2 regions of the Neobacillus sp. SM06 genome follow, and region 2 is predicted to be linked to the other one. Evidence: riboswitches for the same ligand, from Rfam matches in the RefSeq annotation. Region 2 holds a riboswitch; the other holds the start of a gene.
The links. A riboswitch is a leader RNA that binds a small molecule or an ion and turns the genes downstream of it on or off. The one in region 2 is predicted to bind thiamine pyrophosphate.

Region 1 (5,337 bases), on a different contig from region 2:
GCAGGAATCTTGGGAATTTGATGAGCGGTGGAAAGGGGTTACGCGTCCGTATTCGGCAGAGGATGTTATCAAACTTCGCGGTTCTATCGATATTGAGTACACGCTTGCACAGCGGGGTGCGGAGAAACTTTGGAACTTGCTACACGAGGAAGACTATATCAATGCGCTTGGTGCGCTCACGGGTAATCAGGCTGTCCAACAGGTGAAAGCTGGACTCAAGGCAATTTATTTAAGCGGCTGGCAGGTTGCGGCAGATGCCAACCTTGCCGGACAAATGTATCCGGATCAAAGCTTGTATCCTGCGAATAGTGTTCCGAATGTTGTAAAACGAATCAACCAGGCACTGCAGCGTGCGGATCAAATCCACCATTCAGAAGGTGACCATTCGATTGATTGGTTTGCTCCGATTGTTGCCGATGCGGAAGCAGGCTTTGGGGGACAGTTGAATGTTTTTGAATTAATGAAAGCGATGATTGAGGCAGGGGCTTCTGGTGTCCATTTTGAAGACCAGCTTTCTTCGGAAAAGAAATGCGGTCATTTAGGTGGCAAAGTGTTGCTGCCAACGCAAACAGCTGTCCGTAATTTAATTGCAGCCCGCCTTGCTGCTGATGTAATGGGTACGCAGACTGTATTGGTTGCCCGGACGGACGCGAATGCCGCCGATTTGATTACAAGTGATGTTGATCCATATGATGCCCCGTTTATTACTGGCGAGCGGACTTCTGAAGGATTTTTCCGAACAAAGTCCGGCATTGAACAGGCGATTGCCCGCGGATTGGCCTATGCTCCATATGCTGACCTGATCTGGTGTGAAACTTCTGAACCGAATGTTGAGGAAGCTCGCCGTTTTGCTGAGGCAATTCATGAGAAATTCCCGGAAAAACTGCTCGCCTATAACTGTTCACCATCGTTCAACTGGAAAAAGAAATTAGATGAAGAAACGATTGCCAATTTCCAAAAAGAGCTTGGCAAGATGGGTTATAAATTCCAATTTGTTACACTTGCCGGTTTCCATGCCTTGAACCACAGCATGTTTGAGCTTGCCCGCGACTACAAAGAGCGCGGCATGGCGGCATACTCTGAACTGCAGCAGGCTGAATTTGCCAGCGAGCAGTACGGTTACAGTGCAACCAGACACCAGCGCGAGGTTGGAACAGGCTACTTTGACCAGGTTTCCATGATTGTTACGGGCGGAACGTCTTCAACAACCGCTTTGAAAGGTTCGACCGAAGAAGCCCAATTTACCGGAGCGAAATAATTCGATTTTCAAAACCTTCCCTCGTGTGCGGGGAAGGTTTTTAGCCATCGGAAAAGGTAATGTTATGGTGGCTAGTTGGCGTGAAGGCGGAATTCGGGGCCGCATCGGCGGAAAAAAGCAAACTGAAGGCGGAATTCCGCACCAGTTAGGCGGAAAAAACAAAATAACGGCGGAATAGCTTAGCCTATTCGACAAAGACGTCGAATTCCACTTAAAACGCGTCGAATCCGCCCCCAAATGCGTCGAATTCCGCCACAACCGCGTCGAATCGCGCTCCCAAAGACGTCGAATTCCACTTCAATCGCGTCGAATCCGCTCCAAAAGACGTTGAATTCTGCTCCAACCGCGTCGAATCCGCTCCCAAAGACGTCGAATTGCGCTCCAATCGCGTCGAATCCGCCCCCAAAGACGTCGAATTCCACTTAAAACGCGTCGAATCCGCCCCCAAAGACGTTGAATTCCGCTCCAACCGCGTCGAATCCGCCCCCAAAGACGTCGAATTCCACTTAAAACGCGTCGAATCCGCCCCCAAAGACGTTGAATTCCGCTTCAAACGCGTCGAATCCGCCCGCAAAGACGTCGAATTCCGCTCCAAACGCGTCGAATCCGCCCCCAAAGACGTTGAATTCCGCTTCAACCGCGTCGAATCCGCCCGCAAAGACGTCGAATTCCGCTCCAAACGCGTCGAATTCTCATGAAACTGTTCGATTTCCTTTTGACAGCACTTTTTTTAAAATAGAATCATACATAATAATAGGTAAATCACATCGTTGGAGTTGATATTTTTGAAAAAACCGACAGTAGAGGAAGTTTTGCAGCAGGGAATTTACGGTACGAAGGAAATAAAGCCGGAAGAAAGACGGCAATTTCTCGGAACGTTAAGGGAGCGGGTTCTTGCTGTTCTGAAGAAAAACCAGGTGAGGGAGCAAGACGTTTACCCGCAAATTGGCCAGCTATTAAAAGAAAATCCTACTGCACACCTTTTATTAAACGGTACCCTTCCATATCGCGATTTATCAAAATACGTGAAGATTGCGAAAAAATGTAAAGCCTCCTATACAATTGTGACAAATAAGGAGCATGACACCGAGATTGGGCTTGTTCTGGCAGTGGATCATGCAATTGACAAAGAGGAAATTTATCTAGGAAAAACAAACTCCACATCACAAACCAAAGCAAAGTCACCATCGTTTTTGGCAAAACTTTTTAAACGAGGCTGAAATTTGTTGAAACATGGAGTATAATGAAAGCAAAAATACGATAGCACTGGGGGATCCGGAAAGCGGCCGGCTGAGAGTAAGACCCGAAATGTCTTTTACCCTTAAAACCTGATCTGGTTTGTACCAGCGTAGGGAAGTGTATGGAAACCATTCATGCGAACTTCTGCTCAGTAATATCCCCCAGTGCTTGCGATTGAGGGGTTTTTTATGCGAAAAACACAGAAACTTACCGTAACGGCGATGCTGATTGCTTTGGGAACGCTGACGAGCAACTTGTTGTATATCCCACTCGGGGTTACAAAGCTTTTCCCGATGCAAAGCTTAATTAACGTTTTATCAGCCGTTATTCTTGGACCTTATTACGCTCTTGCGGAGGCATTTGGCATCTCGCTGATTCGCAACATGATGGGCACCGGTTCCGTCTTTGCTTTTCCGGGAAGCATGATTGGCGCGGTACTGGCTGCAATTCTGTATAGCAAAACAAACAAACTCTACTTGGCCTTTTTTGGAGAAGTCGTCGGGACAGGGATTCTTGGGGCGATGGCCAGCTTTCCAATTGCCACCTTGCTGCTTGGCAACCAGGCCACCCTTTTTGGTTTTATTCCGATGTTTATCTTCAGTTCACTCGCAGGTGCGGCCATTGGTCTGATTCTTCTCGCCATATTAATGAAAAATAAAGGCGTCATCCGGGTGTTAAGCGCAAACCAAAGCAAAAATTAGCTGGTGAAGAAATTCATCAGCTTTTTTTAATAAAATTTTCTGAAATTGACAACGTTTTCAATGTTGCTTAAATCGGCACAGCCATTGCGAGAATACAGAAATATTTGGTATCATCAATAAATAAACCATGATTGCAATTTGAACGGAGGTAATAAAAAATGACCCGTATATCAGCGGAGCAGGTGAAGCATGTCGCCAATCTTGCGAGACTAGCGATCACTGAAGAAGAGACAGAAAAATTTACAAAACAGCTCGATGCGATTATTACCTTTGCAGAGCAGTTAAATGAACTCGATACTGAGAACGTCGAGCCGACTTCGCATGTCCTTGATATGAAAAATGTGCTGCGTGAAGATAATCCGAAGCCGGGACTGCCGCGTGAACAAGTGTTGAAAAATGCGCCGGAGCACCAGGATGGTCAGATCAAAGTGCCGGCGATTTTAGGCGAGTAAGGAGGAGAACAGGTGAGTATTTTTGATAACAAAGTCGCAGAACTGCATCAATTTTTACATAAAAAAGAATTAACCGTAACGGATTTGGTTGATGAGTCGTATAAGCGCATTCGTGAAGTGGACGATCAAGTACAGGCATTTTTAACATTGGATGAAGAGCGGGCAAGGGCTGCTGCAAACCGTTTTGATCAAAAGCTGGTAACGGACGAGCATAAAGGGTTGCTATTCGGCATGCCGATCGGGCTAAAGGATAATATTGTCACAAAAGACCTCCGGACAACTTGTGCCAGCAAAATCCTTGAAAATTTTCAGCCGATTTATGATGCAACAGTTGTACAAAAATTGCAGTCTGCAGAGACGATCACCATTGGCAAATTAAACATGGACGAGTTTGCGATGGGCTCATCCAATGAAAATTCCGCTTATAAAAAAACGCGCAATCCATGGAATCTTGAAACCGTGCCAGGCGGTTCTTCCGGTGGTTCAGCCGCTTCGGTTGCAGCAGGGGAAGTTTTGTTTTCACTAGGATCGGATACTGGCGGTTCGATTCGCCAGCCAGCTGCCTTTTGCGGTGTTGTTGGGCTTAAACCGACATATGGCCGGGTTTCCCGCTTTGGCTTGGTGGCATTTGCGTCATCATTAGATCAAATCGGTCCGATTACGAGAACGGTCGAGGATAATGCGTATCTTTTACAAGCAATTTCCGGCGTGGATCCAATGGATTCAACCTCAGCCAATGTCGAGGTGCCAAATTTTGTCGAATCCTTAACGGGTAATTGTAAAGGTTTGAAAATTGCCGTACCGAAAGAGTACCTTGGCGAAGGTGTTACCGATGCCGTCCGCCAGTCGGTTTTAGCAGCGTTACGAGTGCTCGAAAAGCAAGGCGCTGTGTGGGAAGAGGTATCGCTGCCACACTCGAAATATGCGCTGGCAACCTATTATTTGCTGTCTTCATCCGAGGCATCCGCAAACCTGTCGCGCTTTGACGGGGTGCGCTACGGCTACCGGACACCGAATGCCGAGACGTTAATCGATTTGTATAAAAACACACGTGCAGAAGGCTTGGGCGATGAAGTCAAGCGTCGGATCATGCTCGGAACATTTGCACTTAGCTCAGGTTATTATGATGCTTACTATAAAAAAGCGCAAAAAGTGCGTACATTGATTAAACAGGATTTTGAGACGGTTTTTGAAAACTACGATGTGATCATTGGCCCTACGACGCCGACGCCAGCATTTAAAATTGGCGAAAAAATTGCCGATCCATTGACCATGTATGCAAACGATATTTTGACGATTCCAGTCAACTTGGCTGGCGTGCCGGCGATTTCGGTGCCGTGCGGTTTTGATGGCGGGCTGCCGCTTGGGTTGCAAATCATTGGCAAGCATTTCGATGAGGCGACCGTGTACCGTGTTGCCCATGCATTTGAACAAGCAACAGACTACTATAAACAAAAGCCGGTATTATAGGGGGTGAAGGAAGATGGAATTTGAAACAGTGATCGGACTAGAAGTCCATGTTGAGTTAAAAACAGCTTCAAAAATTTTTTCCTCCAGTCCAAATCAATTTGGAGCGGAGCCGAATACCAATACAAATGTCGTCGATTTAGGCTATCCGGGCGTCCTGCCGGTTTTGAACAAAAAAGCTGTCGACTATGGGATGAAAGCGGCGATGGCATTAAACTGC
Region 2 (5,337 bases):
CCATAAAACTGTATGCGGCAAGCGGTGTATAGTAAGAAGCTAACAACCCTTGAAGGCTCGACGTATTTGGAACAAAATAAATAATGTTCATTGTCGAAATAATTGATTCTTTTGCTAAAAATCCGGTAATCAATGAAGCCGCTGCCTGCCATGTGCCGAAGCCGAGCGGTTTCAAAAGCGGTGCAATACGATTGCTAATTGCGGCTAAATAGCTGTTATTCATCTCAACATTGAAACCGGACGGGCCCACATATGAGAGCAGCCAAATGAACACGGATCCGGCAAAAATAAATGTTCCAGCCTTGCGGATAAACCCTTTCCCTTTATCCCATGTACTGCGCCACAGCGATTGAAATTGCGGCATTCGATATGGAGGAAGTTCAATGACAAACAAGGAAGTTTCCGTTTTTAAAAGAGTGGAAGAAAAGAGTTTCGCCAAAACAAAGGCTACGAAGATCCCGATTACATAAAGACTTAATACAATCGCAGCCTTTTGTCCCGCAAAAAAGGCGCCAACAAACAGTGCATAGACAGGTAGTCTTGCCGAACAGGACATTAACGGTGTTAATAAAATCGTTAAAAGACGCTCTTTTGGGGTTTCGATTGTACGGGCAGCCATAATCCCCGGGACATTACAGCCAAAGCCAATGATCATTGGGATAAACGCTTTGCCATTCAAACCGACCCCTTCCATGATCCGGTCCATTACAAGTGCTACACGCGCCATATAGCCTGAGTCTTCCAACAACGAGATAAAGAAAAACAGAATAAAAATTTGCGGGGCAAAAACAAGCACCCCGCCGACACCGGCTACCAGTCCTTGAATGATCAAGGCATGGATAAATTCAGATGCTTGGACAATCGTTAACATCTTTTCTACTCCAGCGGTTACCGGTCCTGTCAAAAACGCATCAAGTGCATCAGACAGCGGTGTTCCAAGCCAATCAAATGTAAGCATGAACATCAAATACATGAACAGTAAAAAAATCGGCATGCCTAGATAGCGGTTCGTCACAATGGCATCGATCTTTTCGGTTAATGGAATCTTCGCATTTTCTTTCTGAACCGCTTCAGCTAAAATCTTTTCGATTACTTCTTTTCGCTTGTTATAAATAAAATGGGGTATCGACTTCGTATCATTTTTCTGAATGATCCGATTTTCAACACGATCAAAGATGGCATCGAGCTTTTCAGCAGGGGCACTCCGATACAAAAAATTTTTCACGTACTGGTTTCCTTCCAGCCATTGCAATGTCAGCCATCGATAGGAATGGCTTACTTTTTCTCCAATAAGTGTTGCCAACATGGAAACAGCTTCTTCGATTTCCTTCCCATAATAAACTAAATTTTTTTGCTTGGAAGTGGCCGTTTCAGTGGTGATCATCTGAACAAGCTGGTCACAGCCTTTCCCGCTTCTTGCCACTACTGGCACCACCGGGGCACCGATCATTTTCGACAATTTATCAACATCAATGTGAATGCCGCGTTTTTTGGCAACATCCACCATGTTCAAGCCAACAAGCATCGGCCTTTCAAACTCCAGTAATTGAATTGTCAAATGCAAGTTTCTTTCTAATTGTGATGCATCCAAAATATTTAAAAAACGGTCGGCTGCTTCGTTTAAAAAAAAGGAAGTTACAACCCCTTCATCTTTCGAAAGCGGGTTAAGTGTGTAAACACCAGGCAAATCAATCAATTTTCCGCTATTGTTTTTTAAGATACCAACCTTTTTTTCAACCGTTACACCGCTCCAGTTTCCAACATATTCATAAGAACCTGTTAAATGATTAAACAATGATGTTTTCCCCGTATTCGGATTCCCAATTAGAGCGACATCCATTATAACCTCTCCACTTCGATTCGATCTGCCTCTTTGCGGCGAATACCAATGCACTGTCCGCATGATTCAATCATTATCGGGCCGCCAAAAGGCATAATGCATTTCACACAAACTTCAGAACTCTCGGTAAATCCAAGGTCAAGCAACCGCTTTTGAACCAAGCGGCTCACCTGTGATAAGTTAATAATTTTTCCTCTTTCCCCTGTTTTTAACTCTCCAAGCATTTCGATCATCCTTTTGAGAAGGTAATTGAGAATGATTCTCTTTCTAATGTATATTTTATCATTTTTCAACACCAGACAGCGCACCCACATTGTGACAAAAGTTTGAAAAAACATATAAATAATCGAAAAAAAAGAAAAAGCGTCTGCTCTTTGTTTTTTTGATGTTAGATTATTCGCTTTGGTGCGGCATTGATGACAAGAATAACGGTGATGGTGCTGAGTATATAGCTTGGGAGCATGTATGTACCATTGTAGATGAGCGAATACAAGGCGACGGGCTGACCTTTTGGCGCATAGGAGCCAAAAAAGGAAATGCCTGAAATAAAATGCATGACAAAGCGAACAAAACTTCCCCAAAACGCGCCAATCGCTGCGTACATCATCCATTTTCCTTTTTGCTGTTTGTTTACTCCAGCTTTCACTTTTGAAGCAAACATGCCCGCAAGTCCGACTCCCGTAAATGCAAGAAAATAATCAATAAAACCTTGCAAAATCGTATAAATTTGTGAAAACCCTAAAATAAATTGCAAGAGTCCGAGTAAAAATCCCGTTAAAACACCGCCTTTTATTCCCCATCGATACGCCATCAGAAAAATTGGCACCATAGCGATCGATACGGATCCCCCCTGCGGCCAAATCCTTGAAAAAACAAATGCGCTTACCAAGTCAAGGATGTACGCTAACGCAGCAAATACTGCAACCTCGACCAAAAATAATGTATTGCTTTTTACCTGAACCATTTTTCTTTTCCCCCTTTTATTTTCGGGAGCTGAAGCAACGGCAAAAAAATTCAAAAAGCTGTGTTCGTTTAACAGATCCTAAAGAAAGCGAGCCATTGGCGGTTCATGAGGTGTAGTTGCCCGTCGTCACGCTCAAAACGGCACGTCCTGTGCCTTTCGCCTGACTAGGGCATCCCTGCCCGTCGTCACGCTCAAAACGGCACGTCCTGTGCCTTCGCCTGACTAGGGCATCCTGCCCGTCGTGCGTTCAGAATTTATGGATATAAATTTCTGGTTAGCAAAAAACAATGCAGGCGCCAAAATGCCTGCATTGCTTTTTCAAGCAAACCACATTCCTGCGCTGGCGTTACCTAACAGGTTCAAAGGGTCAGAACACAACTGTTCACTCTCAGCCGCTTTGCCGCAGCTCCCCTTGTGGAACGATTCTTTCTTTTTCCAATTCGACTATACTACTTTTTCCATTCAGATACAATGACAAGCACAAAAAAGCAGAGGTCTTAACAGCTTACTAACGACCCATAAGGATTGGATATGTGCTCGTAGAAATTCCTTGCGGGTCTCCTATTTTGAGCAGCATAGAGGCATACAATTTCTTTCTCGTCATTACTGAATCTTCTTTACTCAACGTGCAACAGGATGAAAATTTTTCCACATATGATTTTTGGGATAGGAAAAAGGATTTTTTGTATAATGAGCGAATTATTTGTTTAAGCAAGGTTTGTAACTGCTATAGGGGGAACCATAAAATGCAAACGAGTACAAAAATACATATGGTGCGATTTTTGGAGGAACAAAAATCAATGCTGCTTTCAGATTGGAGCGGAGCCAATATTCTATCAAATGACGATCCTTTTAGAGAAAAAGTTCCGGAGAATGCTGTTGCTTTTTTCAATTTGCTTCTCCATACACTTGAATCAGATGAGCAAGATTATACCGAGCTGATTAGGGAGCTGGCGCTAAAAATAGCCGAGGAACGAGTAAAAGCCAATATCAACATTGGAGAATTTGTCTACAATGTCAACATTGGCCGAACAACCTTTTTCAGGTATTTAAGCAATGCTGAGCTGGCATGGGAAGAAGTTCAGGAATCGATCAATCTGATCAACTCCTTTTTCGATCAATTTCTTTATCACGCTGTTTCCCATTATGCGGAAGCGAAGGACAAAATAATTGAAGAGAAAACACAGTTTATTGATTCGACCCATCAGGATCGTCTCACTCTATTGGGGCAAATGACCTCCAGCTTTATCCATGAGTTTCGCAACCCGCTTACATCGATCCAGGGGTTTATCCAACTTCTGAAGGCCGATTACCCGAATATGCGGTATTTGGACATCATTTCCGGTGAATTGGAGCAATTAAATTTTCGAATTTCGCAATTTTTGCTCCTTTCAAAAAAAGAACTGATTGGCAAGGAGAAAGTCGTTTTTGAATTGAACCAATTGATTGAAGAAGTGTTGAATTTCCTTTATCCTAGCATTTTGGATGGCAAGGTGAAAGTTGTTAAAGAATTATCCGAAGACATTTCGCTGCAAGGCTATGCGGACGAAATCCGCCAAGTATTTATTAACATCATTTTCAATGCAATTGATGTACTCGGGCACCATCGCAAAGAAAACCCGACGATTGAAATACACAGCTACATGGAGGATCACTCCTTCATCACCATCGATGTCACCAATAATGGGCCGATGATCCCGCAAGAATTACAAAACACGATCTTTGAACCTTTTTTTACAACGAAAAAACTTGGAACAGGGCTTGGTTTGTTTGTTTGCAAAGAAATTATCGAAAAGCACAAAGGCAGTTTGTCTTGCCGATCCAATCCGGCGAAAACCACCTTTTCGATTAAACTCCCAATTGCTGGCCCAAAAGCAGAAAATGAACGCCATACATAATAAAAAGCTATTTTTTTACCCGGCCTTAAAGGAAACGGGTTTTTCTTTTTTTCTATTGACAACCATCTTCGCCGGCGCATTTTCCATATATTGAAACAGAACGATTCAACAATTGGGAGTGTAAAAGGATGTTTACTTTAAAAGTGGATCAGGAAATTGAACTAAAACTATTTCAGCTTCAGGATTCCCTAAAACTATACCAGCTTGTCAATGAAAATCGCGAGCATTTGCGCAAATGGCTGCCATGGGTGGATACAATGGATTCCCCTTTTCAATACGAAGCGGTCATTCCCATCTGGCTGCGCCAATTTGCAGAAAATAACGGATTTAATGCAGGCATTCTTTATAATGGCGAACTGGTTGGCTCAATTGGCCTGCATCAAATCGATTGGCATAATTTGCAAACGAGCATTGGCTATTACCTTGCCAAACAGGCAGAAGGCCATGGAATTATGACAAGATCCGTTCAAGCCCTGCTGAACTACGCCTTTCATGATTTAGGATTAAACCGCGTTGAAATTCGCTGCGGTGAGAAAAACAAAAGGAGCCGGGCAATCCCCGAAAGGCTCGGGTTTGGCAAAGAAGGAAAAATCCGTGACGGTGAGCAATTAGCAAGCGGGTTTCATGATATCATG

Region 1: another riboswitch for thiamine pyrophosphate. It lies ahead of thiW (energy coupling factor transporter S component ThiW); the one in region 2 lies ahead of thiT (energy-coupled thiamine transporter ThiT).

The regions. Positions count from the first base shown of each region.
Region 1 covers NZ_JBNWEO010000009.1:69,320-74,656, forward strand. The annotation lists gene aceA (isocitrate lyase) at 1-1,258, shown strand, start outside; gene ACQYAD_RS02875 (hypothetical protein) at 1,633-1,956, shown strand; gene ACQYAD_RS02880 (YueI family protein) at 2,044-2,478, shown strand; TPP riboswitch at 2,517-2,630, shown strand; gene thiW (energy coupling factor transporter S component ThiW) at 2,686-3,198, shown strand; gene gatC (Asp-tRNA(Asn)/Glu-tRNA(Gln) amidotransferase subunit GatC) at 3,357-3,650, shown strand; gene gatA (Asp-tRNA(Asn)/Glu-tRNA(Gln) amidotransferase subunit GatA) at 3,663-5,120, shown strand; gene gatB (Asp-tRNA(Asn)/Glu-tRNA(Gln) amidotransferase subunit GatB) at 5,134-5,337, shown strand, end outside.
Region 2 covers NZ_JBNWEO010000013.1:544,036-549,372, forward strand. The annotation lists gene feoB (ferrous iron transport protein B) at 1-1,840, opposite strand, end outside; gene ACQYAD_RS07775 (FeoA family protein) at 1,840-2,064, opposite strand; gene thiT (energy-coupled thiamine transporter ThiT) at 2,229-2,804, opposite strand; TPP riboswitch at 3,120-3,227, opposite strand; gene ACQYAD_RS07785 (histidine kinase N-terminal domain-containing protein) at 3,551-4,702, shown strand; gene ACQYAD_RS07790 (GNAT family N-acetyltransferase) at 4,831-5,337, shown strand, end outside.